DNA from 3 places in the Ureibacillus endophyticus genome. Region 3 is predicted to be linked to each of the others. Evidence: predicted binding sites of a transcription regulator. Region 3 holds the regulator's gene; each other region holds the start of a gene.
The links. The regulator LexA, encoded in region 3, represses DNA repair genes until DNA is damaged. The targets are predictions, from matches to a motif close to CGAACATATGTTCG.

Region 1 (11,229 bases), 430 kb from region 3:
TTAACAGTAATATATTCATCAGCCAAAACACCAATTCTGTACTCAACTTGATCCAGTTTGTTTAGTATTGTTTGATGATTTTTATCTACGTTTTGACCTAAGTTATTAACTTTCTGGCCTAACGAGTCGAGTTTTTGTTCTAAATTATTTACTTTCTGGTCTAATGAGTCAAATTTTTGTTCTAAATTATTTACTTTCTGGTCTAATGAGTCAAATTTTTGTTCTAAATTATTTACTTTCTGGTCTAATAAGTCAAATTTTTGTTCGAAGTTATCTACTTTCTGCTCTAATAAATCAAATCTTTGTTCTAACTTATCAATTCTTTCTGAGAGCTTCGTGAATTTTACATCCATTTTCGATGATAGTTCCAATATCGCTTGCAAGATTTGGTTATTTTCTGTCAATCCAGACCCTCCTCTCTTTGATGTTACGAATTTTAATACTTGTAAATATTATACCTCGATTTTACATGAAAATAAATTTAGTTAATATTTTCTCTCCCATTTGCATTTTTTCAATTTTCATGAATATAATATAAGAACAAATGTTCTGTTTTGGGAGGGGTTTTTTATGGCATATATCCCCATTGAAACTGTTCCGTATTTTGAAGCAGCGATTTATTTACCGATGCTTTTAATCGTTTTAGAAAAGGATTACACAGAAATCGAAAATGGGCAATTTAAGTTCAAAAGTCCATACATTTATTTAATAGAAGAAGCAAGAAGAAATGTTGAGATTGATTTGAAAAATACGAAGGCGTACTTAAGAAAACATCAATTAAAAGTTGTTCGAAAATCACGGGATGATTTGTTTTCTGAATATGAATTTCATTATGCAGGAACATTGGAAATTCGAAGATATGCAAATATACGCCTCCGAAATCATGTAGAAGAGTTGCTTAAACTTTATTTGAAGAAAGCTTTAATAAGTTACTCAAACGGATAAGTCATTTTGTAGGATTAGTCTTTGGTGTGTCCCGAATTTATGTAACATTGTTGCACAAACATATTGAGTACAGAATGAAGAATAGTTAAAGTTTAGTATTAGTTCGCGACCATCTTTTAATGTAATTTCAGTGCTATCTTTAATGCGGCGAATGTTGATAATTGCATGAAGTCCGACCCACACATTATTTGGTGAAGTTGGTGATAAAAGTGGGAAGAATACGCAAGGCATACCATAATCGTGTGAAATAATAATTGGAAGTTTGTGTTTTTCATCACCAAAGAATCGTTTTGAAACTGAACGAGCAGTTTTGTAATTAGATCCCATTAACACACATGATTTTCGAATTATGTAAATCGGTTTTCGTGAAACAATAATTTCTCCACTTTTGTCATAAACACGTGAATAAAGCTTGTCCCCATGTATTAAAGGTTCGATAAGATAAGTGTTAAACGAAATATGATACGAATCAGCAATATTTACATTTCCCATTTTTATTTCCCCCTTAAATGATTAGTGTTGTGGATTTATAGACATGATAGTATGAATTTTGAGCGAATTCAATACATAATTTAGAAAATTTTGTAAATTTAAAATTTCCCTACTCTAAAACAGCCCAAAATGAAAATTTCAAACATATTTTCAACGACGCAGAAAAAATTAATCTATTTTTCAGAATATATTGCAAATTGAGTCAAGGTTATCTTATAATAGAAAAAAGGGAATCGGGGTGATATCGATGGATAAATATTATTCATACACAGATTTTCTTAAAGCAGTTGGACATTATCAACATGCAAACGAATCTGAGAAATTATTGAATGAAATTTATTTGGACTTGTTTTTGAACAGTATGCAAAGACTACAAAGAATTGACCAGTTGAAAGATCTCATCGATAGAGCATTAGACGAACGTGATAAAGAAGCCTTTTTAGCATACACAGCAGAATTGAATGAATTACAAGAAACTCAAGAACTAGAAGATGCACAAGAAGCAGTAAATTAATAGATTATTTTAAAGTCGCCTATTAAAACAGTGCCAAAAATGTAAAGTTTATCTTTACTAAGGCAATGTTTATAATGGGCGACTTTTCTGCCGTTTAAAATAAAATTTTAGAATATACGTTCGCTTTTTAGTTCGTGTTTTATGAATAGTATGCTAAAATTAATATACAAGTATTGGGTGAAAGGACGATTAACGAATGGCCGAAACTTTTGATTTACAGTCCGCTTATCAACCTAGTGGTGACCAACCGAATGCCATAGCGGAATTGGTAAAAGGAATAAATGAAGGAAAACGACATCAAACTTTACTCGGAGCTACTGGAACTGGGAAAACATTTACCATTTCCAATGTAATAAAAGAAGTGAATAAACCAACACTTGTAATAGCTCATAATAAAACGCTTGCTGGGCAACTATATAGTGAATTTAAACAGTTTTTCCCAAATAATGCAGTTGAATATTTTGTTAGCTATTATGACTATTATCAACCAGAAGCATATGTACCACAGACGGATACGTACATTGAAAAAGATTCTAGCATTAATGATGAAATTGATAAATTACGCCACTCGGCTACATCGGCTTTATTCGAAAGAGAAGATGTGATTATTATTGCTTCTGTTTCTTGTATTTATGGTTTGGGGAATCCAGAAGAATATAGAGAATTGGTATTATCAATTCGTGTTGGCATGGAAATTGAACGTAATCAACTGTTAAGAAAACTTGTAGACATACAATATGAACGAAATGATGTGAATTTTACACGTGGTACATTCCGTGTTCGCGGAGATGTAGTTGAAATTTTCCCAGCATCTCGTGATGAGAAATGCATACGTGTAGAGTTTTTTGGAGATGAAGTTGATCGAATTCGTGAAGTAGATGCTCTAACTGGTGAAATAATGGGTGAGCGAGAACATGTGGCGATTTTCCCAGCATCCCACTTCGTAACGCGCGAGGAAAAAATGTTAAAGGCCATCGAAAATATAGAAAAAGAACTGGAAGAGCAGTTGGAAAAATTCCGTTCTGAAGATAAGTTACTTGAAGCTCAACGTTTAGAACAACGGACGAAATATGATTTAGAAATGATGCGTGAAATGGGCTTCTGTTCAGGGATTGAAAACTATTCAAGGCATTTAACATTAAGAGAAGCAGGGGTTACGCCATATACATTGCTCGACTATTTCCCAAAAGACTTTTTGCTCGTTGTTGATGAAAGTCACGTAACATTACCTCAAGTTCGCGGTATGTATAATGGAGACCAAGCACGTAAAAATGTTTTAGTCGAACATGGCTTCCGATTACCGTCTGCATTAGACAATCGCCCTTTAAAATTTGAAGAGTTTGAAGAACATATTCACCAAGCTATTTATGTTTCTGCTACACCAGGTCCATACGAAATTGAACATACTCCAGAAATGGTAGAGCAAATTATTCGTCCTACAGGGTTATTAGATCCAACGATTGACGTACGTCCAATTGAAGGACAAATTGACGACTTAATCGATGAAATCAATGACCGCATTGCAAGACAAGAGCGTGTACTTGTTACTACGTTAACGAAGAAAATGGCAGAAGATTTAACGGATTACTTTAAAGAAATGGGCATCAAAGTGGAGTATTTGCACTCTGAGGTCAAAACGTTAGAACGGATTGAAATTATTCGCGAGTTGCGAAAAGGTACATTTGATGTGCTTGTCGGTATCAACCTACTTCGTGAAGGATTAGATATTCCAGAAGTATCCCTTGTCGCAATTCTTGATGCGGATAAAGAAGGATTTTTACGTTCTGAACGTTCATTAATTCAGACAATTGGACGAGCTGCTCGAAATTCTAATGGACACGTAATTATGTATGCAGATCGCATCACTGATTCAATGAAAAAGGCGATTGATGAAACGAAACGCCGTCGAACAATTCAAGAAGCATATAACAAAGAACATGGTATAACACCACAGACAATTCAGAAGAAAATACCAGACTTAATTCGAGCAACACAAGCTGCTGAACAGGAAGAAACATATGTTACAAAAGTAACAAAAGGTAAAAAATTAACAAAGGCAGAAATAGAAAAGTTAATTGCTTCATTAGAACAAGAAATGAAAGAAGCAGCAAAAGCACTTGATTTTGAACGTGCAGCCGAATTACGAGATACGATATTTGAATTGAAGGTAGAAGGGTGACCGAAATTGAAAAATACAGAAATAGTAGTGCAAGGTGCACGTTCGAATAATTTAAAAAATATTAATGTCACGATTCCTCGGGATAAACTCGTTGTCGTAACGGGTTTATCTGGTTCGGGGAAATCTTCTTTAGCATTTGATACGATTTATGCAGAAGGACAACGCCGCTATGTTGAGTCGTTGTCAGCATATGCAAGACAATTTTTAGGACAAATGGATAAGCCGGATGTTGATTTAATTGAAGGGTTATCACCGGCAATTTCCATTGACCAAAAAACCACGAGCCGAAACCCACGCTCTACGGTTGGGACAGTTACGGAAATTTATGATTATTTTCGTTTATTGTTTGCTCGAATTGGTAAACCAATTTGTCCAAATCATAATATTGAAATTACGTCACAAACCATTGAACAAATGGTGGATCGCTTATTAGAGTATCCGGAAAGAACTAAAATGCAATTACTTGCACCGATTGTCTCGGGTCGAAAAGGATCCCATGTGAAATTGTTAGAGGATTTGAAAAAGCAAGGCTATGTTCGTGTTCGTGTTGATGGCGAAATGAGAGATTTAGATGATTCAATTGAGCTAGATAAAAATAAAAAACATAACATCGAAGTCGTGATTGACCGAGTTGTCATTAAAGAAGGTATCGCATCTCGTTTAGCCGATTCTTTAGAAACAGCTTGTCGACTAGCTGATGGAAAAGTACTTGTTGATGTGATGGAGCATGAGGAACTGTTATTTAGTGAACACCATGCTTGTCCACATTGTGGATTTTCTATCGGTGAGTTAGAACCGCGCATGTTTTCATTTAACAGTCCATTTGGTGCTTGTCCTTCTTGTGATGGTCTAGGCACAAAACAAGAAGTGGACCTGGATTTACTCATTCCCGATTGGAACAAAACATTAGAAGAACATGCAATTGCTGCTTGGGAGCCAACAAGTTCACAATATTACCCATCACTTTTAAAAGCAGTTTGTGAACATTATGGAATACCAATGGATGTCCCTGTTTCCCAATTACCAAAAAGTCAAATGGATAAAATTTTATATGGATCAGGGACAGACTTAATTCATTTCTATTATGAAAATGATTTTGGTAGTGTCCATGATAAAAATATTGAATTTGAAGGTGTTGTTCGAAATATTGAACGACGATTCCGTGACTCCTCATCTGATTGGGTTCGGGAACAGATGGAAAAATATATGACCCAACAACCATGTCCATCATGTAAAGGATATCGTTTAAAACCTGAAACTTTAGCGGTAAAAGTAGAAGGTATACACATTGGGGAAGCAACAAAGCATTCGATTGCAGAAATGTACGAATTCTTTACGAATTTAACGTTATCTGAAAAGGATATGCAAATAGCGAGATTAATTATCCGAGAAATTACGGAACGACTCAGCTTTTTACTCAATGTAGGGCTCGATTATTTAACATTATCCCGATCTGCAGGAACACTTTCCGGTGGTGAAGCGCAACGTATTCGTTTGGCAACTCAAATCGGCTCTCGGTTAACAGGTGTATTATATATTTTGGATGAACCTTCTATTGGATTGCATCAGCGAGACAATGATCGTTTAATTGCAACGTTACAAAGTATGCGTGATTTAGGTAATACATTAATTGTTGTAGAGCATGATGAAGATACAATGATGGCTGCAGATTATTTAATCGATGTTGGGCCAGGAGCAGGTGTTCATGGTGGAGAAATTGTTGCAGCTGGAACGCCAGAAGAAGTAATGAACAATGACGCATCTATTACAGGGAAATATTTAAGCGGGAAAAAATTCATTCCACTCCCTGTAGAACGTAGAAAATCGGATGGACGTAAATTAACGATTAAAGGTGCAACGGAAAACAACTTAAAAAATGTAAAAGTTGATATACCGTTAGGACAATTTGTTGCTGTAACAGGTGTTTCAGGTTCAGGTAAATCAACGCTTATCAATGAAATTTTATATAAATCCCTCGCACAAAAATTAAATCGTGCGCGTACAAAACCGGGGACACATAAAGAAATAACTGGTATAGAACATTTGGATAAAGTGATTGATATTGACCAATCACCTATTGGGCGTACACCTCGTTCAAACCCAGCAACTTATACTGGTGTATTTGATGATATTCGAGATTTATATGCAACGACGAATGAAGCAAAAGTACGCGGCTATAAAAAAGGGCGCTTTAGCTTTAATACAAAGGGCGGCCGTTGTGAAGCTTGTCGAGGTGACGGCATCATCCGAATTGAGATGCACTTCTTACCAGATGTATATGTGCCTTGTGAAGTGTGTCATGGAAAACGTTATAATCGTGAAACACTGGAAGTCCGCTATAAAGAAAAAAATATCGCTGAACTACTGGATATGACGATTGAAGATGCTGTTGTATTCTTTGAAAATGTACCCAAAATTCAACGTAAACTTCAGACGATTGTTGATGTAGGACTTGGATATATGAAACTTGGACAACCAGCAACGACATTATCAGGTGGTGAAGCACAGCGCGTAAAGCTTGCTTCAGAATTGCATCGCAGATCTTCTGGTAAATCGTTCTATATTCTTGATGAGCCAACAACTGGGTTACATGCAGATGATATTGCACGACTTCTTAAAGTGTTGCAACGTTTAGTTGATAATGGAGATACTGTACTTGTTATCGAACATAATCTAGATGTTATTAAAACTGCCGATTATATTATCGATCTTGGTCCAGAAGGTGGCGATAAAGGTGGTACAATTATCGCTACTGGTACACCAGAAGAAATTGCAGAAAATGAAAATTCTCATACTGGTCGCTATTTGAAAACAATCTTAGAACGTGACAAAAAGCGAATGGAACAACTATTGGCTGAAGCCTCTAATAAATAAAACAGATACAAAATTTCATGAAACTTTTGCCCTCCCTTAGGCGTATAAATGGTATACACGTTTGAGGGAGGCTTTTTTAATGGAGAATGAACGTAAACGCATATTATCTTTAGTTGAAAATGGAACAATTACTGCAGAAGAAGCAATTGTTTTACTTGAGGCGTTAACTAAAGAAAAAGGATCCAAAGAGGCACAGACGATTGCACCAATATCATTTGAGAAAGAGTCTGAGTCAAAAGCATCACAACAAACAAGCAACGAGTCTAAATCAACTGGTTTTGAAGACTTATTCGGAAAATCCTTCAACAATAAAGAAGCGAATAAAAAAATGGATGAATTCTTTAACGATTTAAAAGAAGATTTATCCCATTTTAGTCACCGTGTTGTTAATTTAATGAACTCAACATTTACAAAATTAAAGGATATCGATTTAGAATTTCCATTTGGGGAGAAAGTACAATTCCAAAAAAATTATGCATTTAATGCTGAAGATATAAACGGTTTGGAACTAGAAATCCCGAATGGAAAAGTCGATATCGTAAAAGCAGATGATCAACAGTTTACAATTGATGCGCAAGTTAAAACATCTTTACAACATCATAGTGAAGAAAGAACAATTGCTGAATTTGAAGAAAAATTCATTAAACTTGTTGATGGAAAACTTACAATTTCTGTTCCAACTAAAATGTCTCATGTAGATGTTCGACTTGCGGTTCCAGAAAAACAATACGATATTATGATTTTACGTTTATTAAATGGATCTGTTTCTATTAATGATGTAAATTCTAAATTAATAAAGGCAAAATCTTATAATGGATCTGTAAAAATCGATCATGTTTCATTCCAACACGCAGATATTGAAACGGGTAATGGTGCAATTGAGCTTCGTAATAGTAAGGGTGAAGATTTAGAAGCTGAAACGGTGAATGGTCGTATTTATATCGATGGTGATGTGGAAGAAGTGGAAGCCGAATCGGTGAATGGTGCAGTAGTGGTAACGACACATTCCCAAACTGCTAGAAAAATTAAGGCCCAAACTGTCGCTGGCGCAGTGGAAATTTATGTTCCAAAATCCCTATCACTTGCAGGGCAAGTTACGACAAACTTCGGTAAAGCAGATGTTGGTTTGGCGGATGTTGTCACTCGTTCTGAAGAAGACCAATTCTTACTTAAAACGCTACATTTCGACAAAATTATTGAAAATGCAAATTTACTAAAACTAACAGGTGAATCACGTACAGGAAGCATCATTGTACGTTATATCGCTGAATAAATAGGATGAGCGAATCGTATCATACGGTTCGTTCTTTTTTTGTCTTTATACCTAGTATCAACAGAATTGTATACTGTTTTCAGAATTGTTTGTGTACCGGGTACATGGGTCAAATAATGAAAAGAAATTGTAATAAAAAGAGAATAAATGAATGTTATAATGGAAGGTGAGTTAAAAAATCTATTTATGTAGAACTTAGGTGGTTTATAAATGATTCAAATGAATAATGTCGTAAAGAAGTATCCGAATGGTGTTGTTGCGGCAAACGGTATTTCTATAGACATAAAACAGGGTGAGTTCGTATATGTCGTAGGGCCTAGTGGTGCTGGGAAATCTACTTTTATAAAACTTATGTATCGCGAAGAAAAACCAACTTCCGGTGATGTGATTATTGCTGGAACAAATCTATCTAAGCTTAAAAATAGACAAGTTCCATTTCTTAGAAGACAGTTAGGTGTCGTTTTCCAAGATTTCAAACTTCTTCCTCGTCTAACTGTGTATGAAAATGTCGCATTTGCTCTAGAAGTAATTGAAGAACATCCGAAAAAGATTCGTAATCGGGTAATGGAAGTGTTAGAACTTGTTGGACTTAAACATAAAGTTCGTATGTTTCCTAGTGAATTGTCTGGAGGCGAACAGCAACGTGTTTCAATAGCCCGTTCTATTGTGAATACACCAAAAGTGGTAATTGCTGATGAGCCAACAGGGAACCTTGATCCAGAAACATCATGGGAGATTATGAACATTTTTGAAGAAATTAATGCGCGTGGCACAACGATTGTAATGGCTACCCATAACCGTGAAATCGTGAATACAATCCGAAAACGGGTTATAGCCATTGAAGGCGGCATGATTGTCCGTGATATATTCGGAGGTGACTACGGATATGAAGGGTAGGACAATACAGCGACATTTTCGTGAAAGTTTAAGGTCAATAACTCGAAATGGTTGGATGACTTTTGCATCGATTAGTGCAGTCACAGTTACATTATTGTTGGTTGGAGTATTTACCATCATCATGATGAACTTAAATAAAGTTGCAGATGATATCGAAAATGATGTAGAAATTAAAGTTTTAATAGAAATAATTGATGATGCTGATAAGGCAAAAGCAGCAGAAGATAAATTAATGAAGGATATAAAAACTATATCTGGTGTAGAGGAAGTTGTTTATTCTTCGAAGGAACAAGAGTTAGACTTACTTATTGAAGATTTTGGTGAAGATTTAAGTTTATTTGAACAAAGTAACCCACTTCGTAACGTATTGTATGTGAAAGCAACAGAGCCACAGCAAACTGCTAAAGTCGCAGAAAAAATCGAAAAACTAGATAATACATATCAAGTTGTGTATGGAGAAGGTAAAGTAGAAAAATTGTTTAGTTTTTTAAATACAAGCCGAAATATAGGAATTGTTCTTATTTTGGGCTTATTATTTACAGCGATCTTCTTAATTTCCAATACAATTCGTATTACGATAATTGCGCGTAAAGAAGAAATTGAAATCATGAAACTTGTTGGGGCTACCAATGCCTTTGTTCGCATACCTTTTGTCATTGAGGGAATGTGGTTAGGAATTTTAGGTTCAATAATTCCAATGGCGGTTGTAACGATTGTTTATTATAAATTTTACAACATCGTACAGCCAAAACTTCAGGGAGAGTTACTACAATTAGTAGATTTAACACCACTACTTTATCAAGTAAATGTATTAATTTTAGTTTTAGGTATTTTCATAGGAATCTGGGGTAGTTTTATGTCTGTCCGTAGATTCTTAAAAATCTAGCAAAAGTAGTAGCTAAGTTGAAACAAAAGTTGAAGGGAGTCTTAGTTTGTGAAAAGCTTAAAAAAGAAGCCATTCCAAATATTCCTGGCAGTAGTTGCATTTTTCTTGTTCATACAAATGCCTATTTCGTATGCTACTAGTTTGTCAGAATTAAAAGATCAAAAATCGCAAGTTGAGAAACAAAAAAATTCATTAAGTAATCAGATCAAAAAGAAATCTACTGCAATCAGTTCAATAGAAGCAAAGCAAGAGGCGTTACTTGAGCAAATTTCAAAATTAGGCAGTGAGATTACAAAAACGAATGACCAAATTGCTGTTGTTACTGGTGAAATTAAACAAACAAATAGTGAAATTGAAAAATTACAGCAAGAGATTATTGCACTACAAGAAAAAATTGATCAACGTGACCAATTACTAAAAGAACGTGCCCGTGCAATTCAAGTAAATGGTTCAGTAAGTTATATCGATGTATTACTTGGAGCTAATAGTTTCGTAGATTTTATTGATCGTTTCTCTGCTGTTAATACATTAATGGAAGCCGATCGCCAAATTATGCGTGATCAAAAGTCAGACAAAGAAAAGCTTGAAGAGCAAAAATTATTGCTAGAAAATAAGAAAAAAGAATTAGAAACAAAGCAAGCAAAACTACAAAGTTTAAAAGAATCACTAAATGCACAAAAAGCTGAAAAAAATAAACTTGTAGATGAATTAGAAGCAGAACAAGAAAAACTAGCAAAAGAGAAAAAATTACTAGAAAAAGAATATTCTGAGGCGTTAGAAGTAAGTAAAGATCTTCAGGATAAAATTATTGCAGAACAAAAACGTATTTTAGAATTATCTCGTCAGAAGGATGGAGAAGGTACACTTCCTGTAGTTTCTTCGGGAGATTGGACAAAACCAACGAATGGTACATTAACGAGTGGTTACGGTTGGCGAAATCTAGGGTATGGACCAGAATTCCATTATGGTATTGACCTAGCTAATTCAACAGGTACTCCGATTGTTGCAGCTGCTGGTGGGGTAGTTGTGTATACAGGTCCACTTTCATCTTATGGGAATGTAGTAATTCTTACACATAATATGGATGGAGATATTTATACAACTGTTTACGCGCACTTAGATTCCTATAGTGTAAGTGTTGGACAAACGGTTGGTAAAGGGGTACAAAT
Region 2 (11,229 bases), 710 kb from region 3:
TTTTGGATTTGGATGGTTTACTACCGCCCAACCATTATAAAGGCTTTTTTTGTGCGAAGAATATATTTCAGAAAATTCAGTTTTAATAAAGGTGTCAAATTATTTTAATGCGACGCTAATGATATTTTTTAAAAGAAAAATTCCACTCTATTGTGATGAGAGGAATTTTTTTTATAATTTTTTTAAAATAGTTTCGATTTTTCGTTGTACTTGATTTTTCAAGTCTTCACTTTGATAAATAAACGGTAGAACCTCACCTCTACATAAGAAGGTATATAAACATTTCTCATCACTAATTCGTTGATATGTTTCTTTCTTGATACCTTCTTTATAAAGCTTTTTTGAGGTTTGTTTAAATTCTTCTGTAAGGCTTTCTAAAAACGCATCCATTAAAGGCAAATAAGATCTTTTAAACTGAAATGAATTAAATAGCTTTTTATCATGTTCAATCGATTTTATAGCTAATTCTAAAATTACATAAGTATGAATCATTAATTTTATACCATTTCTCAATGACATAGACACACTTCCTTTGTCACTCCTATCGACTAGTCAATCGCAATAAACGCAACACCAAAAATAGATTGAAATGGAAATTGTCGACCATCCTCTAAATAAAGCAATGCATTATTTACGTTTAGTTTTGCAATTTTCCCCGTTACTTTGAAAATCTCTTTTTCTTTCCAAATACTTAATTCCACTTCAATCTTATTTGTATAAGCAATTCCTAATTGTTCACTTAACTCTTGTAATGCCCATTCGTCTAGTTCTGGCTTTTTTACATATTGATCCTTTTCATGCCATTCACGTAATAGTTTTACGTGCTCCGGCAGCATCATTGCATTCCATTTAATATTCCCACGATCTCGAATCATGTTATCACCTCGCAATAAATCCTTATTGATAAACTATTTCTTATGACCACCAACTAATTGAGCACGGGCAACGGCAGTACCAGCCTCTGTATAAGAAACCGCGCGCAAAATAGCTGTCGATCCATGTTTCGCGCGTAAATAGTCCATTGTCGCCCCCAGCTTGCGTCTCCTCCACTTCTTATCATCAAATAAACTAAGCTGCATCGAATTTTCAGATTCTAACTTTGAAATACTAATGGTAATTTGTCTTACAGGGCGCTCTGCATAATATTCATCCAATAGTTCTCTACACACTTTGTAAACTTTCATTGTATCGTTTGTCGGTTCATCGATTGTTCGTGCGCGATAAAAACCTCCCCCAAAAGCATCCCTACTATAGTTGATACCAAGAGAAATTGTTCTACCTACTTGGTAAGCTTCTCTTGCTCTTCTTGCCACATCTTCACACATTTCTAAAATGACGGCTAAAATTTCACTACGGCTCCGGTAATCTCGCATCAGCATTTGGCCTTTTCCAAAACTAATTTGTCCTTCTGCAAGTGGGGCACCGAGAGGAGATAAATCAATTCCCCACGCATGATAATAGAGTTGATTGCCCATAATACCAAAACGCTTTTCTAACATTTTTAAATCTGTTCGGGCTAAATCCCCAACTGTATAAATGCCCATATTATTTAATGTTTTTTGTGTCCGCCGCCCAATTCCCCACATTTCAGAAAGCGGTGCAACTGACCAAAGCTTGTCGGGAATGTCATCATAGGTCCATTTGGCGAAACCATCTTTTTTTGCCTCCAAATCTAACGCAAGCTTTGACATAAGCATGTTCGGTCCCATTCCTATCGCACTCGGTATTTGAAATTGATTGTAAATGCAGTGTTGAATGTATTTGGCTGTTTCTTCAGGTGAACCCCATAGCTTTTCCGTCCCTGTTAGATCAACAAAGCTTTCATCAATGCTATAAACGTGAATTGCTTCTTTCGGCACAAATTGATTAATTAAATTTGTAATTTCCATAGACATTCGTACAAAAAACTCCATTTTCGGCTCGAATAATTTAATGTCAGGATGTTTTGGAATTTCAAAAAGACGGGATCCTGTTTTAATACCAAAACGTTTTTTCATTGGCGGTGATGCGGCGAGTACGACACTCCCTTTTTGTTTAAAGTTCCCTACAACAGCAATTGGAACTTCGAAGGGATCTAGATTTTCTAACATTGCCATACAACTTGCATAAAAACAGCGCATATCAATACACATAATTGGCTTGTTTGGTGCATTTTTATAGATGCCGTGTTGTTCTGTATGCTTTGTACTGACGTTTAGTGCATTCTCGTTCATTACAACACCTCCAATTTACAATGTATTATATGCGAACGTTTGTTCTTTAATTCATTCTAAAATGAGACAGTTGAGACGACAAGAGGTGTTTTCTGGGGATTTTGGACGAAAAATTGATGAAAGCTGTGAAGAAAAATCCTTCAGCATGAAAAAAAGCTCCGCAATCAGAGATGATACGAAGCTTAAAATGAGTTCTATTCAATAATTTCCGTAAAGAAACATGTTTTCATATGGTTAATAAATGTTTCACCTAAGTCAGTGAAAGTAGCTGCACCCTTTTTATGAATTGTAGTTTTAAAGCCTTCAGCATCTGCACCGGCAACCGTTAAAAAATCACAAATATCCGTGCATACTCCAACAACATGAACTTTTTCAACATCTAATGCTCTTAACTTTTCAGCTAAGCCTGTATTGAAGAAGGCGTTGTAATTTGTTTTTGGTTGGACGAGTACATTCGGATTAGCTTCATGTTCGTTCAACCAGGTAAATAAATCACCGTAAAGCTGCTGCCCTTTAGTGCCTACAATGTTATGCGGTGGCCATAACTCAAAATGTTCATCATTTTCTTCATGAGCATCCATCGCCACTACAACAACTTGCCCATCGTTTAAAAATTTATTTGCCTGCTCCACAATATATGGAACAATTTCTTGCGCTGGCTTACCTGCTGTTAAACTACCATCATCAGCAACAAAATCATTGCTCATATCCACAATAATTAATGCTTCTTTTCCCAATTTAGTATCCCCCTACCATTTTTTACTTAACATTATAAATGAATTCTATAAGTATAGTTCCATAAAGGATACAAATCTTTTTCATAAATATAATCAAATTTGAAATTAAACGGGTAGATTCAAAGATTCTTCAGCTAATTTACCAACTACTAATCATAAAATACCTTCTATTAAGTGACATTCTCTTATATTTTATAATGTTTTTGTATAAAACAAAAACCCCCCAAAGCCGCTTTATGCTGCTCCAGAGAGTCTTGTTAATAGAATATGTGAAAGATTATCAATTGTTGCCAATAATTTTAAAAATATTTTGTAAATTTCAAATTATAGTTTCAAAATTCCTGTTTCTTCTATTATATAGATTATCCTTACACGTCCTCAACAACACCCGTATAGAGTGAAGGACGACGATCATCATAGACAGGGATGCGGCTGCGCACTTCTTCTACTTTAGAGAAATCTACATCAATGATGGCAAGTTCCTCATCTTCAGCACCTACCCATAACACTTCACCCCATGGCTCAATAACCATTGATTGGCCGTTAAAGTTATCCGGATTGCGCGAAATTCGGTTTACAGCGATGACAAAACATTGATTTTCAATGGCACGTGCTTGCAATAACGTTTTCCAATGATCGATGCGCGGTGTTGGCCATTGTGCAGAGACGAATAACACATTTGCACCAGCTAATGCGTGGGCACGAAGCCACTCTGGGAAACGAATATCATAACAAATAACTCCCCCTGCTTCGATTTCACCCAATGCAAAACGATTCATACTATCGCCTGCTTCTAAATATTTTTCTTCATCCATAAGTCGGAATAAATGAACTTTGCTATATTCGCTTACTAATTCGCCCTCACGATTATATACATACATTGTATTGTAAAATTTGCTGTCTCTTTCTGTTGCAACCGACCCACCAACAATATGTATATTTAGTTCACTCGATAATTTTTGTAAGAAGGCTTTCGTGCGTTCCCCATGGCGGTCCGCAAGCTCTGATAATTTTTCTAACGCATAACCTGTATTCCACATTTCAGGAAGTACAACAATTTCTGCTCCCTTACTTGCAGCTTCTCGGATTAAATTTTCTGCCCGCTCAAAATTTTCTTCTACTTTCCCAAATCTAACATTCATTTGAATGCATCCAATTTTCATATCAATACCCCCTAGACAATCCTTGTGAAAAGGTCTATCATTCCTACATAATTGTTATTATATTCTGAAATTAATAGAAAGTATAGAAAACCACTAATCCCAAAAATGAGGTATGTATATGAAAGCATCAATCAAACTTCAAAAACTCCCTACTCAATTTTTTGCTGCCCTTGCACAAAAAGTGAGTGCCACAATATCAGAAGGCCGCGATATTATAAATCTTGGACAAGGGAATCCTGACAGACCAACCCCTGCCCATATCATTAAAGCTCTTCAATCGACAGCCGAAGATCCACAAAATCATAAGTATTCGCCTTTTCAAGGTATTCAAGAATTAAAAGAAGCAGCTGCTAACTTTTATAAACGTGAATACAATGTTGATATTGATCCAAACACCGAAGTTGCCATTCTTGGTGGAGCAAAGACGGGGTTAGTCGAACTTCCCATGGCGATATTAAACCCTGGTGATTATATGCTCTTACCAGACCCTGGCTACCCAGATTATTTGTCAGGTGCTATGCTAGGCGATGTTTATTATGATACGTTCCCTTTAATAGAAGATAATGATTTTTTACCAGATTACAAGGCATTGAGTCCTGAAGTGAAAGAAAGGGCAAAATTAATTTATTTAAATTACCCAAACAATCCTACTGGGGGAACTGCTGACCTTTCATTTTTTGAGGAAACAGTCGCCTTCGCAAAAGAAAATGACATTGCAGTAGTACACGACTTTGCTTATGGTGCTCTTGGTTTTGATGGTGTTCAACCTGTTAGTTTCTTGCAAGCTGAAGGTGCAAAAGAAGTCGGCATTGAATTTTACACATTATCCAAAACATATAATATGGCAGGGTGGCGTGTAGGTTTTGCAGTAGGCAACAAGGACATCATCGCAGCAATCAACTTAATTCAAGATCATCTTTTCTGTAGCCTCTTCCCTGCTGTTCAACACGCTGCAGCTGCCGCATTAAACGGAGATCAATCTTGTGTAGAAGAACAACGTGCCATTTACGAGAGTCGTCGTAATGTATTAATTGAAGAAGCACATCGTATTGGATGGGACGTCAAAGCTCCAAAAGGTTCATTCTTTGCATGGCTGAAAGTACCAAATGGATTTACAAGCGAAGAATTTACAAACTTATTACTGGAAAAGGCCAATGTCGCAGTAGCATCAGGTAATGGCTTTGGTGAATATGGAGAAGGCTATGTACGAGTTGGCTTACTTGTCAGTGAGGAGCGTATGAAGGAAGCAATTATGCGAATTGAAAAGCTTGGTTTATTTAAAGGTGAACCTGCCTCTATTTTATAAGTATGTAAAAAGCGAGTTCCCATTTAGAGAACTCGCTTTTTAATACCATTATATAAACAACCCAGCAGTACGCTTTTCAAATTCTGTCACATCTAATGCACTATCATGAATTTCACGGATTTTCCCTTCAGCTTCTGCGTACATCTTTGCATAGCGTATCGCGTCTGAAATAGCAGCTTTATATTTGATTACGATTGCATTAATATTTTTCTCTTCAACCTCTGTTGGGTGGCAATGCTTGGCGATATCAAAAATTTCGTCTCCTGGGCGATTTTCATCTGGAAAATAAACATGGGGCTCGGTACTATCAAAAATACAAAAGTTCAATTCAGGAATAATGACCATATCAATAGAATTAGAATCCAAACCACACCACACTAATTGCACATCATATCCCTTAGCCTCTGCTTCATTTGCTAACTTTTTCATCATAGAAGATTTACCTGTTCCCGGATATCCTTTTATAAATAATCGTCTCTCAAGATTTTGCGTAATACTTTGCAATGTATCCCGTGCACCTTGTGGGGTTAATGTGCCTAGTAAACGATGAGTACGATTCCCCTTCTTTAGCGGAATTGTAGAACCAAATAAATCATTAAACAATTGATCCGTTTGCTCGTTTAAACCATTCCAATCCATATGGCGTCTTGTTTCAACTTCCCAATCATCATGTATTGAAATGGCATTTGCTAACGCTTCAAAACATTTATTATGGTAGTTTTCTTTTGTTTGATTTAGTTGGAGTAGCTGCTCACCGTTATCTAAAAACTTCTGAACATCCACACATTCATTTAATGCAATCACTTTTATTCGTGGATTGGAGCTGTTTATGTCATTTGGGAAATTCGTTCCTTGAAGAAAAAGAGTAGAATGGGGTTCTTTTACAAATATAGCCTCGTAGGTATTTTCAAATAGTGGATCAAGGAAGTACTCAACGTCTGCTCCTTGCTTATGATAATAATCACCAAGTTCCTTTAATAATTTAGGTACTTTAAAACCTGATGCACCTTTAATTAGGTAGACTGTTTTCGCTTCATTATTAATTAAGTCTGTATATAGTTGCTTAACTCCTTGCCCTGTCAATGCACGCCCATAAAAATAGGTAACTTGCCCGCTCAGAGACCTCATCCTTCCATAGCGTAGTACCCTTATTTTTATGTAAACAGCCTAAAAAAGGTACCGGGTACACATATAATTCTAAATTTTCAGAATTGTTTGTGTACCCGGTACGCAAAATATTATTGAACTTTAGCTAAGTGACGTACGATTTGTCCGTGATGACCAACTACGTGTTTTACGATTAAGTGATCAATTAGGAACGATAATGGTTTACCATCGAAGTGTGGATTATAGCTTGGTGCAGTTTTTGCTAAGTCTTCTTCTTTTACTTTTGCTAATGCTGCCTCTACTTTTGGTACTAGATTTTGTAAAGATGTAATTGCCGTTTCTTTACTTAATTGTGCAACTACACTTTCTTCTACAGCAGCTAAGCGACGTGCTTGCTCATGGTTACGTCCCCATTTTGCTCCTGGTACAATTAATAAAGCCTCTAACTCTGCTACCCAAAAGTCCACAGCTTCTATCACATGAGAAACAATTTGCATTGCTGACCATTCTGGTGCAGAAGGTTTTACGTAAAGCGTCTTCTCATCAGTATTTTTTAAAACCTCTACAATATCATCAATACTCTTTTTAAAATCTTCTACTTCTTTACCAAGTAATGCTGTTGTCATATTTTACACCCCTTAAAAATACTAATAGTGAATTTATTTCACTATTTATACATTAACATTATAATATATTTATAAAAAGTATTTTATAATATATTATAGAAAATACTTAGACTAGAAAGGATTTATATAAATGACTAAATCGCCAACTACGATTGGGTCACTTATTCACGCTTTTGATATTATTGAAATCGTTGCTAAAAGTGACTTACCACTAAAATTCACAGAAATACAAGAACTATCCGGAATCTCGAAAAGTAATTTATATAAATATTTAAATACACTTACTCAAATGGATCTGTTATACCGTGATAAACAAGGTCACTATACATTAGGTTACAAATTCTTAGAATACGGTAATTCAGCAATGCATAACAATGACTTTATTACAATGTTAACTCCATATTTTAAGGAAATTAGTAATTTAACGAACTTAACTACAGCCTTAGCTGTTTGGATAAATGATACTCCAGTTATTACAAACATTTGGAATACAAATTACGGTTTAAATATTGGCGCCCAAATCGGCACTAAGCTTCCATTACTATCTGCTGCAGGGAAAATGTTTGCTGCATACGCTCAAAATGAAGAAATTCAAAATTGGGTGGAAAGAGAAAAAAACAACTACCCTAACTTATCAGATGAAGAATTTCAACAAGAGCTTATGCAAATAAGAAAAACCCACTCCGCTTTCGCCAAAGAACCCATCGTTAAACATGTTTCCTCTTGGAGTTTACCTATTTTAAATTATAGAAAAGAACTAATTGCTACCATCATTATTATCGGCTTTACAGAAGATGTTCCAACAGATCCTTCCATTGAACTTGTTCAACAAGTAATTCAAATAAGTAAAGAAATGTCACGAATTTATGGTTATAAAGAAGAACTACCACAAGAATAAAATGGAGGTGTCCAAAAAGTAAAAACTTTTTGGACACCTTTTTTTCGTACTATTATTACTTACTTACACGTTGGAAGTTTTTATTAAAGTAACCATATAAGAAGTCCACTACATGGTAATCTGTTGGTTTATGGTTTGCAAAAATGTGGTTACGTAGTGCAATTGTAATTGGGTCTTCCGCATGGATAATTTCTCCCCATTTACGAGCTGTTGTTTGAACCATTGCAGAACGTGGAATACGAACTTCTTGGTAAGCTTTGAATGCTTCTTCGTACGTATTGTGTTCTTTTAATTTTTCACCTAATACAAACGCATCTTCTAAAGCTTGAACGCCACCTTGTGCAAGGTATTGAAGCATTGCATGACCAGAATCTCCTAATAAAGTGATATTACCTTTAGTCCAGTTTTCAATAGGATTACGGTCGAACATTTGCCAACGGAATTGACGATTAATGAATTTTAATGCATTTTGTACTTGTGAATGACTACCTTCGAAACGACGAGATAACTCTTCTGGAGTACCCCAGTCTTCAACAGATGTGTCATAAGATTTAAACACTACTACTTGGTTATATAATTCACCACGACGAACTGGATATTGAACTAAGTGTAAGTTTGGCCCAACCCACATAATTACATCGTCTAAATCAAAGTTATCATCACCTGCGATTTCCTCAATTGGAAGTGTTCCGCGGTATGCTACATATGCTGAGTTAACTGGTGTGTCATCAATAAATAATTTACGAAGGTTTGATTTTACTCCATCAGCACCAATTACAGCCTCTGCAGTGAATTTCTCACCATTTTGGTTAATAATCGTTGCAGTATCGCCATCTTGCTCTGCAGTTTGAATAACCTGATTTGTAAAGAATTGAATAGTACCTTTCTTTTGACAAGCTTCATAAAGAACTCTGTGTAAGTCAGAACGGTGTAACACGATGTATGGCTGACCAAATTCTTTTTGGAAATCTTCACCTAAGTCAAGTGTTGCTAATTCTTCAGCAGTATACACATCTTTTAATACTAAGCGTTTTGGTAACACTGCATATTTTAAAATTTCTTCTTTAACTCCTAAACGGTCTAATACTTCTAAAGCATTTGGTGCTAATTGAATTCCTGCACCAACTTCACCGAATTCCGGTGCTTGCTCGAATACTGCTACTGATTTACCTGTTTCGTTTGTGATTGATAAAGCTGCTGCTAAACCACCAATACCTCCACCTACTACGATGATATCGCTTACATTTGCCATATTTCATATCCCCCTAAATTGTTTTTATTTTCGAATTCCACAAATAGAGAACTGTGTTCCCTGTATATGAAAACTTTATCTCATTCCATAACGATTAGTCAATACAAATATTAAAAATTTTGAAATTTCTTATAAACGAATATCTTTGCTATAATATCCTCTAATTATGAAAATAGGGTGAGTATAATGACGACAGAAAACAAAACTACTGTAATTCAATCATTACAAATCGGGTTAAATATTTTAGAAATCTTAGCAAAAGAAAAAGAACCGCTTAAATTTACAGAAATACAAAATTTAACTTCCATGACCAAAAGTAACTTATACAAATATTTAGCTACATTAAGTCAATTCGGAATGATTTACCGAAACCCACATACAAATACATATACACTCGGACATAAATTAGTGCAGTTGGGGAATATTGCTTTAGGCCACACTTCTTTAATAGAAATGGTGATTCCGTATTTCAAAAAAATTAATGAACAAGCAAACTTAACCGTCTTGTTAGCGGTTCCCTCGCCACAAGGACCATTAATTTCTTATATTTCAAGTAGTGTTGAATATGGGATAAATATAGGAGCACAAATGGGGACTCACTTACCTCTCAACTGCTCAACAGGGATCATATTTTCTAGTTTTGAAAAAAATACGATTATGAAAGAATGGGAATTAGAAGAGTTAATGAAATTTAGTAAAAGTGAGTTGGAGCAATTTAAAGAAGCAAAGGAAAAAACAAAGCAATTATACTTTGCCACTAAAAAAGAGCCGTTAGTGACACATGTTTCTTCATTTAGTGTCCCAATTTTAAATTTTGATGAAGAATTATTAGGAGCCATTACGGTTGTGGGAATTACAGAGACTGTACCAAAAACATTAGACGATACAACTGGTCAATTTGTATTAGGGATCGCAAGGGAGATTTCAGAATATTACGGTTACACAAGAAAGCCATTAAAAGGAATCTAGTGAAATGGTTGGATTTTTCCTCTCCTATTTAGCTAGACATTGAACTAAATAATCGCTACGAGCATTGAGTTTACGGAACTCAATGCTTTTTATTTACTCATAATGTAATTTATTTTCTGAAAACAAATAATATTGACATTCTTCTCGAAAGCTATTAATCTTTTTATAAATAGTGAACTAAATTCATCATTCGTGAAAAACAGGAGGATAACAATGAAACTTATTAACTTTACTAAAGATGGACATACACGTGCAGGTGCAATCGTTGAAAACCAAGTAATCGACTTAAACTACGCATACCAAGCACAACTAAAAGCAGAAGGTAAATACCGTTACGAACAAATCGCAGCTGCATTTGTTCCAAATAATACAGACGAATTATACCAAGGTGGTAAAGAAAGTATTGCATTAGCAAATGGTGCAATCCAGTTCGCTCTTGCCAACCCAGATAGCTTTGACAAAAAGTTAGTTCACGAACTTTCTGATGTTAAAGTAGAAGCTCCAGTAATTAAACCAGGTAAAATTATTTGCGTTGGTCACAACTTCCGTAAACATATTCAAGAAATGGGTCGTGAAATCCCTTCAAATCCAGTAATCTTTGCAAAATTTGCAAACACAATTTTAGGACCACAAGACGATATTCCATTCTATCCAATTTCTGATCAATTAGATTACGAAGCTGAATTTACTTTTGTTGTTGGTAAACAAGCGCGTAATGTATCTGAAGAAGATGCACTTGATTATGTAGCTGGTTATACAATTACAAATGACGTAACGTATCGTGACATTCAACGCCGTACATTACAATGGCTACAAGGTAAAACTGTAGATGGTTCTGCTCCAATGGGTCCATATTTAGTAACTTCTGACGAGCTAACAAATCCATCTGGTTTATCTATGGTTTTAAAAGTAAACGGAGAAGTTCGTCAAGATACAAACACAGAAGATTTAGTATTCT
Region 3 (11,229 bases):
CACAAAGTTATTTAATGCAAGTGATGGATGAGGTACTTGAACTTGATCGTATGATGAACTTCTTCCGTTACTCTTTACATAAGGGTGAAAAGGGTGTTGACGAAATCATTGTCATGGGGGATAATCCGTTTTTAGAACAGATTACGGAAACATTAAACAATAACTTAGTGGTCCCTTCAAAAATGGTTACTGATGAAGTGATTGCGAAACATTTTCCTAATTTTAAAGGGAAACATGCTGCATTATTAGGCCTCGCCCTTAAGGAGGTTCACCCATGATTCCAGATATAAACCTTTTGCCCAAGTTAGAACGGCGACCAAATAACACAAAATTACTCTATATTTTATTAGCGATTATCGCCTTACTTATATTTAGTCTTTTAGTTTGGCAATATTTTAGTGCAAGAAGCTCATTAGTATCGATTGTAAATGAAGAACAAGCTCTTATTGCTCAACGAGATCAACTTCAATCCCAGCTAAACGTTTACAACGATTCGAAATCCAATATCAGTTTAGAGCAATCTGTACAATTTCTAGATCAAATTTCTTATCAAGTTTCACCGTTAATAAAAGAAATTTTGAATTTACAACCGAATAACTCTTTCTTAAGAACATTCGAATTTGCAGAAAAAAGTGTGACAGTTTGGATCGATTTTGAAACGATGAATGATATATCCAACTATGTAACTCGTTTAAATAACAGTGATTATTTTTTAGATGTGCAAGTTTCCACTATATCGAACTTTGAATTAGTAGTAGAATCTGGAGACACAGTGGAAAGCACTACTAACTTTAATGAACAACCACGATATACAACGAATTTAACTTTAGTTATAGATGAAACCTATTTATCTACTGGAGGTGAAGAGTGATGAAACTTTTCTCCGGTAATAAAAATTCAAGTCTATTATTAGTTATTGCTTTGCTGGCAGCATTATTGTTTGCCTTTTATTACTATGTAGTATTGCCAAAAAAGGAAGAGCTGAACTCAACACAAAACACTATTTCGAGTACACGGACTGAAATTAGGTCAATGCAAGAACAAATTGCAAAATTAGAAAATGAACAAGCCATAGAAACGAATATTTTTTCGCTTCGCAAGAGATTACCGCAAAGTCGTGAAATTGATCAGTTACTATTAAATATTGAAGAAATCGAGTATGTTTCTGGGACAAGGGTATTAAATATCAATTTTAACAATTACGATTCTCTTGTGTCTGAATCAATGAAGCAGGAACAAACAGCACCTGAAGAAAATACAAAGGGTGAAGAAGAGGAAGGAGAAGAGGAAGGAGAAGAGAAAGAAACACCTATCTCCTCAATTGACATTTCAACATTACCTAGTGAATTAAAACTCATTACTTTCGTTCTGGATGTTGAAGCTCCTGATTACAATAGTTTGTTAACATTTATCGAGGAAATTGAAAATTTAGAACGAATTATGCACATCGATGCGTTAAATTTTGAATTACCAGGGGAAGAAAGTGTTATCCAAAATGAAGAGGCAACAGTAACGGTTTCTGTACAAGTAACAACGTTTTATCATGAAGGTACTGAATAATTGAAACAGGTATGAGTAAGGAGCGTTTTCCATGGACATTGTATATGCTATTTTTGCGTTATTATTTGGACTAATTTTTGGTTCATTTTTTAACGTAGTTGGTTTGAGGGTTCCAAAGAAAGAATCAATTGTAACCCCACCATCCCATTGCACATCTTGTCAGCGTAGATTAACAGCACTAGACTTAATACCTGTTTTTTCATACATATTTTTAGGTGGGAAATGCCGTAGCTGTGGCGTAAAAATATCACCAATTTATTTATTAACGGAACTTATCACAGGCATTTTATTTGGTTTTTCTGTCTGGCAATTAGGAATCACGATTGAAACTGCAGTTGCTTTATTCTTCATTTCGTTATTAATGATTATTGTAGTATCGGATATCACATATATGTTAATTCCTGATAAAATTCTATTATTCTTTTTACCATTTTTAGTTTTTGGAAGAATTTTATCACCTTTAGACAATTGGTGGGATAGTTTACTAGGAGCAGTAGTTGGGTTTGGTATTCTCCTATTAATTGCTGTCATTTCGAAAGGCGGAATGGGTGGGGGAGATATTAAACTCTTCTTCCTTATTGGGTTAGTATTAGGTACTGCCAATACTTTAATTACACTATTTCTAGCTTCTGTTATAGGTATGATTGTTGGAATTATTGTATTAAAGGGGCGCGGTCATGGAAGAAAAACGCCAGTGCCTTTTGGTCCATCCATTGCACTTGCTGCAATAATTGTCTATTTCTATGGAGAAGACATGTTAGATTGGTATATGGGTTTATTTTAGGAGGTGTCCAAAAAGTAATAATTTTTTGGACACCTCTTTTCTTTCTTGATAAATATCTCTTATGAATTATTGCTCCTGCGGTAGTCGAAATAAATTTCCACTATCCTCGTCGCAAAGGAGTTGTCTCAAAATGACTTTTCAGACAACTCCTTTTCTTACGATTAGTCAAGTATATTTAAGTTATTTCTTTTATTTTAATGAATTAGTTTTAGAAGGGAGGGGTACCCCTCCCTTCTAAAACTAATTTTTTCATGCCGAAAAAACCTAACGATTTTTATTTTTTTCGAAAGGTCTATATGATATAGTTGTATTACGTTTTATTACGATTTCTGAGCTGGTAGTGCGGACTCATAATCGTATAGGATTCCTCGTGTTAATAACTGAAAGGTCACTTTCAAAAATTTATTAACACAAGCTATCATCGCAACCTTATGAGGCTTTCTCTGAGGTTGCTTTTTTAATTTATAATAGTAATCCGCAAAATGATTGGGTTTTTCTTTTAACATAAGCATCCCTTGTATCATGAAATATAAAATTTTTCGCAAATGTTTATTCCCACGCTTATTGATTCGGTCCCGATATTGTGTGTTGCCAGATTGATAACGCATAATATCAATTCCTGCGTATGCATTTAATTGTTTCGCATTTTTAAAACGGCGAATATCACCGATTTCACCTATCAGACGACAAGCGGTTGAATCGCCCACACCAGGAATAGAACGTAATACAAGATATTCTTGACGTTCTTTTGATAACGTCTTCATCTGTTGGACAAGCGCTTCTTTTTTATCTTTCAATTCTGCAATCCGTATGGCGTAATCCTTTACTTGATCACATCGAACATCTGTCGGTTTAATGGCTGGATAACTATTTTGCGCTGCTTCGATTAGCTCAATTGCTTTTTTCTCTGCACGAGTAAGTGAAAGGTTCTTTTTTGTATTTGCCTTTAAATGATTTTTAATTACTGTTTTTGAATGGGCTAATACAAGTGCTGGATGTGGATACAGCTGCACGATATTTAAGAATAAAGCAGAACTTGGTGTAATGAGTTTTTCAAGCTCTGGGAAGCTCATATGCAAAATCGCATGCATCCGACTTTTAAGTAAAATTATTTCTTCATCCACTTCATCGTAATAACGTGTGAGAGCTCGCATCTGTTCATAATAATCCTCTTGAACGTATGTCGTTTCACGCTCCATTTTAAAGTGTGTTTTCGCTAATTCGTGTGCATCACTTACATCCGTCTTATGACGTCGCATTTTTGCCATTTGTAGGTTCGCTTCAAGCGGGTTCATCCGACTATATGTATAACCATGATTTTTTAAAAATGCTTCTACCGATTTCGAATAGACACCAGTTGCTTCAAAGACAATTTCAGGTGCTTGTCCATCAAACTTCGTTATTTCTTCAATACGATTATGTAATCGTTCAAAATCAACTCGGGTATGATTTAGTTCACCTTCATATTCACATTGTCGATATTGATTATACATAACTACCGAACTTTTCCCTTTACTCACATCTAACGCAATGACATGATTCATCATTCTATTCTCCTTTTTAGCCAATCATAGAAGTCCTCACATTGCCTTATCGATTCCACTTTCTTATACACGATCTCTTGGACCCAACATACTAAACTGATTCATATAAGGATGTGAAGTTAGCCGGTTTTTTTTACGGACTCTCATACGGTCCCTGGAGCTGTTCGACTTTCCTTCACTTCTACTATAAAAAAATAGTAGCACAAACCATGGCCTTGGTTTGTACTACTAATGTTAGTATGTTTTTATTGTCAGGAATGATTTATAGCCCCCTTCGAATAGTTTATAGTGGAGGTGGTTTTGTGAAGCCAATCATCGGAATTACAATGACAACGAGTGATGGAAAGTATTGTATTAACTCTCCTTATGTTAAATCGGTCATAGATGCTGGTGGGATTCCATTTTGTATTCCTTTTGGTGTTGAAAAAGATGTCAGGCAAGTAATCGATTCAATTGATGGCCTATTGTTAACAGGTGGGGTCGATATACATCCTCACTATTTTCAAGAAGAGCCACATCCCAAACTCGGTGAAGTAATGTTAGAGCGGGACAAAGTAGAAATTGCTCTTGCTCATGCGGCGTTAAATCATAAGCTACCTGTTTTTGCAATTTGCCGAGGCATTCAACTATTAAATGTAGCACTAGGTGGAACATTATATCAAGATATTAATGCTCAGTACGAAGCTGAGCCATTATTGCACAAACAAAATGCATTAAGACATGAACTTGCTCATTTTATAGAAATTTCGAATGGAACGAGATTGCATAATATTTTAGGAAAAGATCGTATTGCAGTAAATTCTCTTCATCATCAGGCAGTTAAGGATGTTCCTGCATTATTCCAAATTTCTGCTAGAGCTAGCGATGGCATTATCGAAGCAATGGAATTAAATGACTATCCGTTTTGTATAGCTGTTCAATGGCACCCAGAGGAAATGGCTGCAAAAGGGGAGGAGCATTCTTCAAAATTGTTTAAGGCATTTGTTGAAGCATGTTTGGAACAAGGTGTAACTTAAAAAAAGTGAACAATAGGGAGTGCTAAACGCACAAGTTCAGGGTTAAGTGCACGAGAGAGAATACTAAACGCACAAGCCATACTTATTAAAATAAGAAATTCAGCTCCACAAAAAATGGTTGTCCTTCAGTCTAGTTATGACTAAAGTGACAACCATTATTATTGAATATTGCGGTATAAGCCAACAACTTTACCTAAAATCGTAACTTGGTTTACTAAAATCGGATCCATACTTGAGTTTTCTGGTTGTAATCTAAAATGTGTTTTTTCTTTAAAGAAACGTTTTACCGTAGCTTCGTCATCTTCAGTCATAGCTACAACAATATCCCCATTGTCGGCTGTTGAGGTTTGTTTAACAATGACATAATCTCCGTCTAATATACCTGCTTCTATCATGGACTCTCCCATTATCTCAAGCATAAATAGATTTTCTTCACCCGTTCCATATGTATCTGGTAGAGGGAAGTATTCTTCTATATTTTCAATTGCTGTAATTGGTAAACCTGCAGTAACTTTCCCAACTAGAGGAACATGGATTACGGATTGTTTTTGAACAGTGTCACTTTCATTTTCTAATATTTCAATTGCACGTGGTTTCGTAGGGTCTCGGCGAATTAGACCTTTACTTTCTAAACGTGCTAGATGGCCGTGTACAGTGGAACTCGATGCAAGACCTACTGCTTCTCCAATTTCTCGAACAGATGGTGGATATCCCTTCGTACGTACTTCCTCTTTAATAAAAGCTAGTATCTCTTCTTGTCTTTTTGATAATTTTTTCAACTTTCTCACCTCTTTAAGTGAATATCTATCTCTATTAATTACATATAGTATAGCAGTGAAAGATTGGAAATGCAAACATAGGTTCGAAAATGTTATTGACAAAAACATGTGTTCGTATTAAATTAGGAACATAGATTCCGAACAAACATTCGATTAGGGGTTGATAGTATGAATTGGTTACAGAAAAATAATTACATCGTTGTACTATTTATTGCATTTGTTGTAATAGTAGGCATTTTATTAATAACAGATAACGGGAAAACAACATACGAACAAATAGAAATTCAACATGGTGATACACTTTGGACTTTAGCAGAACATTATCGTGGAGATATGAAGCCACAAGAATGGATTAATCTTGTACAATTGGAAAACCACTTAAACAATGAGATAATTATTGCTGGACAAGTTATCACTATCCCAATTGCTGAAGATAGTCATTACATTGCCCAAAATAAAATGAATGAGGATTCTCATTCAATAGAGGTAGCGAGTAAAGATCAATGAATAAAAGTGCAGTAATTTACACAAGAGTGAGTACAGAAAAAAATACACAGGAAACTTCTCTCAAAAGACAACAAGAAGAATTATCCCGTTATGCTGAACAAATGGGTTATCGAGTTCTAGCAACTTATCAAGATCAACAGAGTGGCTACGATGTAGAGAGAGAAGGCCTATTAGATATGATGGACTATATAAAAGAGCACAATATTTCTGCATTGTTTATACAGGATGAAACCCGTTTAGGACGAGGAAATGCAAGAATGGCAATTCTACACTTACTTCAAAAAAGTGGAACAACTGTATACTCATTAAATAATGCTGGTCCACTAACATTAAACGAAATGGATACAATGCTTCTTGAAATATTGGCTATTGTGGAGGAATATCAACGAAAGATCCATAATGCGAAGATTAAAAGAGGGATGAAACGAGCTGTTGAAAATGGCTATCGTCCTGAGTTGAATATAAAAAATCGTCAAAATCACGAAGGTCGTGAAAGAATTGATGTGCCTATTGAAGAAATAGTGAATTTGCGGGAAAAGGGACTTACTTTCCAAGAAATCGCTTCTACATTAAGAGGATTAGGGTTTCAGGTTAGTAAGGCAACAGTTCATCGAAGATACACTGAATATATAGAAGGACTTGGAGACTAGAATTTGTGCTTCAAGTGTTGCAATCTTTTAAGAAATGCATATATATAAATTACTTGGGGTTGGTTCATAAAGAACTGGCCCCATTTTTTGTCTCATTACCTTAAAACTATCACTAAACATCGCAACAATTTTCCCATGAATGCAATGTCAATTTCATTTTCTGCTTTGATTCACCTCAACAAAAAATCGCGTAAAATCCCATATACAATGAAAATTTCATAAAGAAAAATTTCCGTAGGCGAAAGTGATTATATAAAATACATTTTTATCCTATAAAGTTATTAAATCCATAAAAAATTAATGATAAAGGACAAAAATTATTGTAAAATTCATATATATTAACTTTTAATTCCATTAAATGGAGGAAATTGGAAATGACTACAAATGTAGCTGAGATTCGTTCAAAGGAACAAACAATCTTTAATTTCACTGGAAACAAAGTTAAAACAGAGGACAGAGTAATTGATGTATTGGCGAAATACGAAGAACCGTTAGTTGTTGTATTAGGTTCTGTATTAAATGATGAAGAATGCGACAGACTCATCGAATTATCAAAGAATCGCCTTCAACGTTCCAAAATTGGAGTAGAAAAAATCGTTAGTGATATCCGAACAAGTAGTGGATCATTTCTTACGGACGTTAATGATGAAATTGTGTCAAAAATTGAAAAAAGAGTTTCTTCTATCGTGGGTATCCCTGCAGAGCATGCGGAAGGTTTGCATATTTTAAACTATAAACCTGGGCAAGAATATAAAGAGCATTTTGATTATTTCGCAGCAACAAGTAAATCAGCAAGCAATAATCGCATTTGTACGGTTGTATTATATTTAAGTGATGTGGAAGATGGTGGAGAGACGTATTTCCCAAAACTTGGCCTAAAAGTGTACCCTAAAAAAGGAATGGCTGTATACTTTGAATACTTCTACAACGATCAAACATTAAATGAATTAACATTACATGGCGGCGCTCCAGTCGTTACAGGCGAAAAATGGATCGCAACGCAATGGTTTAGAAGAAAGAAACTTGATTAATTCACAATATACATAAACTAATGTGAGTTTTTTTCTATCTCAATCATCCTATAATCTACGAAATTTAATGATTCCCCTTCTACATGATAGAAGCAGAATTGGAAAACAAAATGTTTACCAATTCCGCTTATTTTTTTACTTACTAGAAGACAGCACCTGCTTACAACTCTTCATCAAAATTTCCCCAAAGACTCTTAAAAATATATGGTTTAATCTATTTATATAAGAAAGAAACCTTATTAAATAGCGACTTTTTATAAAATTAATGCCCAATTTGTTAAGGTTTATTACTTGCGCTCCCAGTCTTTTTTACTTACCTTTTAAGTAGTGAAGATTGAAAGGTGAGAGAAATATGTTATCCAAAGAAAAAATCGAACGAATTAATGCACTATCTAAAAAAGCAAAGTCTGGAACATTAACTGAAGAAGAAGCAAAAGAACGCACACTTCTTCGTAAGGAATATTTAGAATCCTTCCGTAACTCATTTAGAAATACAATCGAAAATGTGCAAGTGTATGATTCGAATGGCAATGAAGTAACGCCAGAAAAAATAAAAAATATCCAAAAGAATAAATTGAATTAATAGAGTAAAAACTTTAAAACAGTGCGTGGCTATACATTGACATAGCTGCATTGTTTAATGATGTAGCACAATTCAAAAAAAGTATGTCATAAATCCGAAAATGTCTGTAAATAGGATTGTTTTCTTACACAATCTTGTCTAAACTGTAAAAGTATACACATTAGCACGAGAAAGGATGTCAAATAATGGCACAAAACGCGGATCTATTAGCAATTAACGCTATCCGAACATTATCTATTGATGCAATTGAGAAAGCTAATTCGGGCCATCCAGGTTTACCAATGGGTGCAGCTCCAATGGCATACACTTTATGGACGAAACAATTACGTCACAACCCACAAAATCCAAACTGGTATAACCGCGATCGCTTCGTTCTTTCGGCTGGTCATGGTTCTATGTTACTTTATAGCTTATTACATTTAGGCGGATATGGTTTAGATATGGAAGAAATTAAAAACTTCCGTCAATGGGGCTCTAAAACTCCAGGACATCCTGAATATGGCCATACAGTAGGTGTTGAAGCGACAACAGGACCACTTGGACAAGGTATTGCAATGACTGTTGGTATGGCTATGGCTGAAAAACATTTAGCTGCTACATATAACAAACCAGGTCATGAAATTGTAGATCACTACACATTTGCACTTTGTGGTGATGGGGACTTAATGGAAGGTGTAGCTGCAGAGGCAATCTCTTTAGCTGGACATTTACAATTAGAAAAATTAATCGTGTTATACGATTCAAATGATATTTCTTTAGACGGCGATTTAGCAAAATCATTCTCAGAAAACATCCAAAAACGTTTTGAGTCTTATGGTTGGAACTATCTTCATGTTGCAGATGGTAATGATATTGATGCAATTAATGCAGCAATTGAGCAAGCAAAACAATCAAAAGGCAAACCAACTTTAATTGAAGTAAAAACAGTTATTGGTTACGGTTCACCAAACAAATCTGGTAAATCAGATTCGCACGGTGCTCCACTTGGCGCAGATGAAGTTGTTTTAACTAAAACAACATATGGTTGGGAACATGAACCATTCCAAATTCCAGAAGAAGTTTACACAACGTTTAAAGAAGCTGCTGAAAAACAAGGTGCTCAATCAGAGGCAGATTGGAATGCGAAATTTGAAAGTTACAAAGCTGAATATCCTGAGTTAGCTGAGCAATTTATTAAAGCAATGAATAATGAATTACCAGCAGACTTTGATGCAGAAGTACCAGTATATGAAGCAGGAAAATCAGTTGCAACACGTTCTTCATCAGGTGAAGTGATTAACGCATTAGCGAAAAAAGTACCTTCATTCTTTGGAGGAAGTGCTGACCTTGCTGGATCAAACAAAACAACTATGAAGGGTGAAGGCGATTTCTCACCTGAAACTCCAGAAGGCCGTAACATTTGGTTTGGTGTTCGTGAATTTGCAATGGGTGCTGCATTAAACGGTATGGCACTACATGGTGGTTTAAACGTATTCGGTGGTACATTCTTCGTATTCTCGGATTATGTACGTCCAGCAGTTCGTTTATCTGCATTAATGGGTCTACCTGTAACTTATGTATTTACTCATGATTCAATCGCTGTAGGGGAAGATGGTCCGACGCACGAACCAATCGAACATTTAGCATCTTTACGTGCAATGCCAAATCTTTCAGTTATTCGTCCAGCTGATGCAAACGAATCTGCAGAAGCTTGGAAATTAGCAATTCAATCTAAAAATGTTCCAACTGTGCTAGTTCTTTCTCGTCAAAACTTACCAGTATTAAAAAATTCAGCACAACTAGCAAAAGATGGAGTTGCAAAAGGTGCATATGTAGTTTCACCAGCTACAAAAGAAACGCCAGATGCAATCCTAATTGCAACAGGTTCAGAAGTTTCTCTTGCTGTTGAAGCGCAATCGAAATTACGTGCTGAAGGAATTGATGCATCTGTAGTTTCAATGCCATCAATGGATCGTTTCGAACAACAATCTGCTGAATATAAAGAATCTGTTCTTCCAAAAGCTGTGACAAAACGTCTTGCTATTGAAATGGGTTCTTCATTCGGTTGGCATAAATATACAGGCTTTGAAGGAGACGTTTTAGCAATCGATCAATTCGGTGCAAGTGCTCCTGGAGAAGTTGTAATGGAAAAATACGGTTTCACAGTAGACAATGTTGTTTCTAAAGTAAAAGCTTTATAAAAAAAAGGGAGGTCTGAAAATTCATTTTGAGACCTCCATTTTGCGCCGAGGATGGTGGCATCTTGATGCGACCACCGCAGAAGCAATAATTCCTAAGTGAAGAAAAATGTGCCCAAGAAGTAATTACTTCTTGGGCACATATTTTTTCTATACTTTTCCTTTTTCATTCAATAAATATTTTAATTGACGAGGTGTGATTTTTAACGAATCAGCTGTCTTTTTTCGGTCTCCAACATGATTCTTTAGGGATTTTAAAACAAATGAACGTCCAACTTGTTTTTCTAATTCTTTTACTGAATAAAGCACATCATCTAATTGAATGTCTTTATTTTTATCCCACATCGTTAAAATATTTCTTGTCCAACTCGATAAGTAGGACTCTAAATCATCTTCACTATATTGTATTTCTGGTTGTTGTCCTGTATTTTGCAGTATTTTCTCTGGTAAATAGGTTGGTGTAATGATGGTTTCATCTTCGTCCATTAAAGCTACTGCGCGTTTAACAATATTAAATAGTTCCCGGACATTTCCTGGCCACTCATAATTTCGCATAATGTTTAAACATTCTTGTGAAAAGGACAAATGACTAGCATTT

Region 1: uvrB (excinuclease ABC subunit UvrB) is a predicted target of LexA. The motif match lies at 2,061-2,074, and genes of this name have one in related genera.
Region 2: NKR20_RS02105 (Y-family DNA polymerase) is a predicted target of LexA. The motif match lies at 2,246-2,259, and genes of this name have one in related genera.

What each region holds. Positions count from the first base shown of each region.
Region 1 is NZ_JAMYWW010000001.1:710,287-721,515, forward strand. Features, by position in the region: gene NKR20_RS03475 (hypothetical protein) at 1-404, opposite strand, end outside; gene NKR20_RS03480 (YhjD family protein) at 571-945, shown strand; gene NKR20_RS03485 (competence protein ComK) at 934-1,437, opposite strand; gene NKR20_RS03490 (IDEAL domain-containing protein) at 1,685-1,951, shown strand; gene uvrB (excinuclease ABC subunit UvrB) at 2,148-4,130, shown strand; gene uvrA (excinuclease ABC subunit UvrA) at 4,137-7,004, shown strand; gene NKR20_RS03505 (DUF4097 family beta strand repeat-containing protein) at 7,084-8,277, shown strand; gene ftsE (cell division ATP-binding protein FtsE) at 8,488-9,174, shown strand; gene ftsX (permease-like cell division protein FtsX) at 9,164-10,060, shown strand; gene NKR20_RS03520 (murein hydrolase activator EnvC family protein) at 10,109-11,229, shown strand, end outside.
Region 2 is NZ_JAMYWW010000001.1:420,485-431,713, reverse strand. Features, by position in the region: gene NKR20_RS02115 (YhjD family protein) at 172-513, opposite strand; gene NKR20_RS02110 (YolD-like family protein) at 549-875, opposite strand; gene NKR20_RS02105 (Y-family DNA polymerase) at 909-2,132, opposite strand; gene NKR20_RS02100 (cysteine hydrolase family protein) at 2,408-2,950, opposite strand; gene NKR20_RS02095 (carbon-nitrogen family hydrolase) at 3,319-4,113, opposite strand; gene NKR20_RS02090 (pyridoxal phosphate-dependent aminotransferase) at 4,232-5,419, shown strand; gene NKR20_RS02085 (nucleotide kinase) at 5,468-6,502, opposite strand; gene NKR20_RS02080 (DinB family protein) at 6,658-7,152, opposite strand; gene NKR20_RS02075 (IclR family transcriptional regulator) at 7,283-8,050, shown strand; gene NKR20_RS02070 (FAD-dependent monooxygenase) at 8,106-9,302, opposite strand; gene NKR20_RS02065 (IclR family transcriptional regulator) at 9,489-10,271, shown strand; gene NKR20_RS02060 (fumarylacetoacetate hydrolase family protein) at 10,485-11,229, shown strand, end outside.
Region 3 is NZ_JAMYWW010000001.1:1,135,431-1,146,659, forward strand. Features, by position in the region: gene pilM (type IV pilus biogenesis protein PilM) at 1-278, shown strand, start outside; gene NKR20_RS05525 (hypothetical protein) at 275-871, shown strand; gene NKR20_RS05530 (potassium transporter) at 871-1,560, shown strand; gene NKR20_RS05535 (prepilin peptidase) at 1,592-2,344, shown strand; gene NKR20_RS05540 (IS110 family RNA-guided transposase) at 2,665-3,888, opposite strand; gene NKR20_RS05545 (gamma-glutamyl-gamma-aminobutyrate hydrolase family protein) at 4,191-4,904, shown strand; gene lexA (transcriptional repressor LexA) at 5,063-5,683, opposite strand; gene yneA (cell division suppressor protein YneA) at 5,852-6,190, shown strand; gene NKR20_RS05560 (YneB family resolvase-like protein) at 6,187-6,840, shown strand; gene NKR20_RS05565 (2OG-Fe(II) oxygenase) at 7,215-7,871, shown strand; gene NKR20_RS05570 (DUF896 domain-containing protein) at 8,224-8,454, shown strand; gene tkt (transketolase) at 8,640-10,634, shown strand; gene NKR20_RS05580 (sigma-54-dependent transcriptional regulator) at 10,782-11,229, opposite strand, start outside.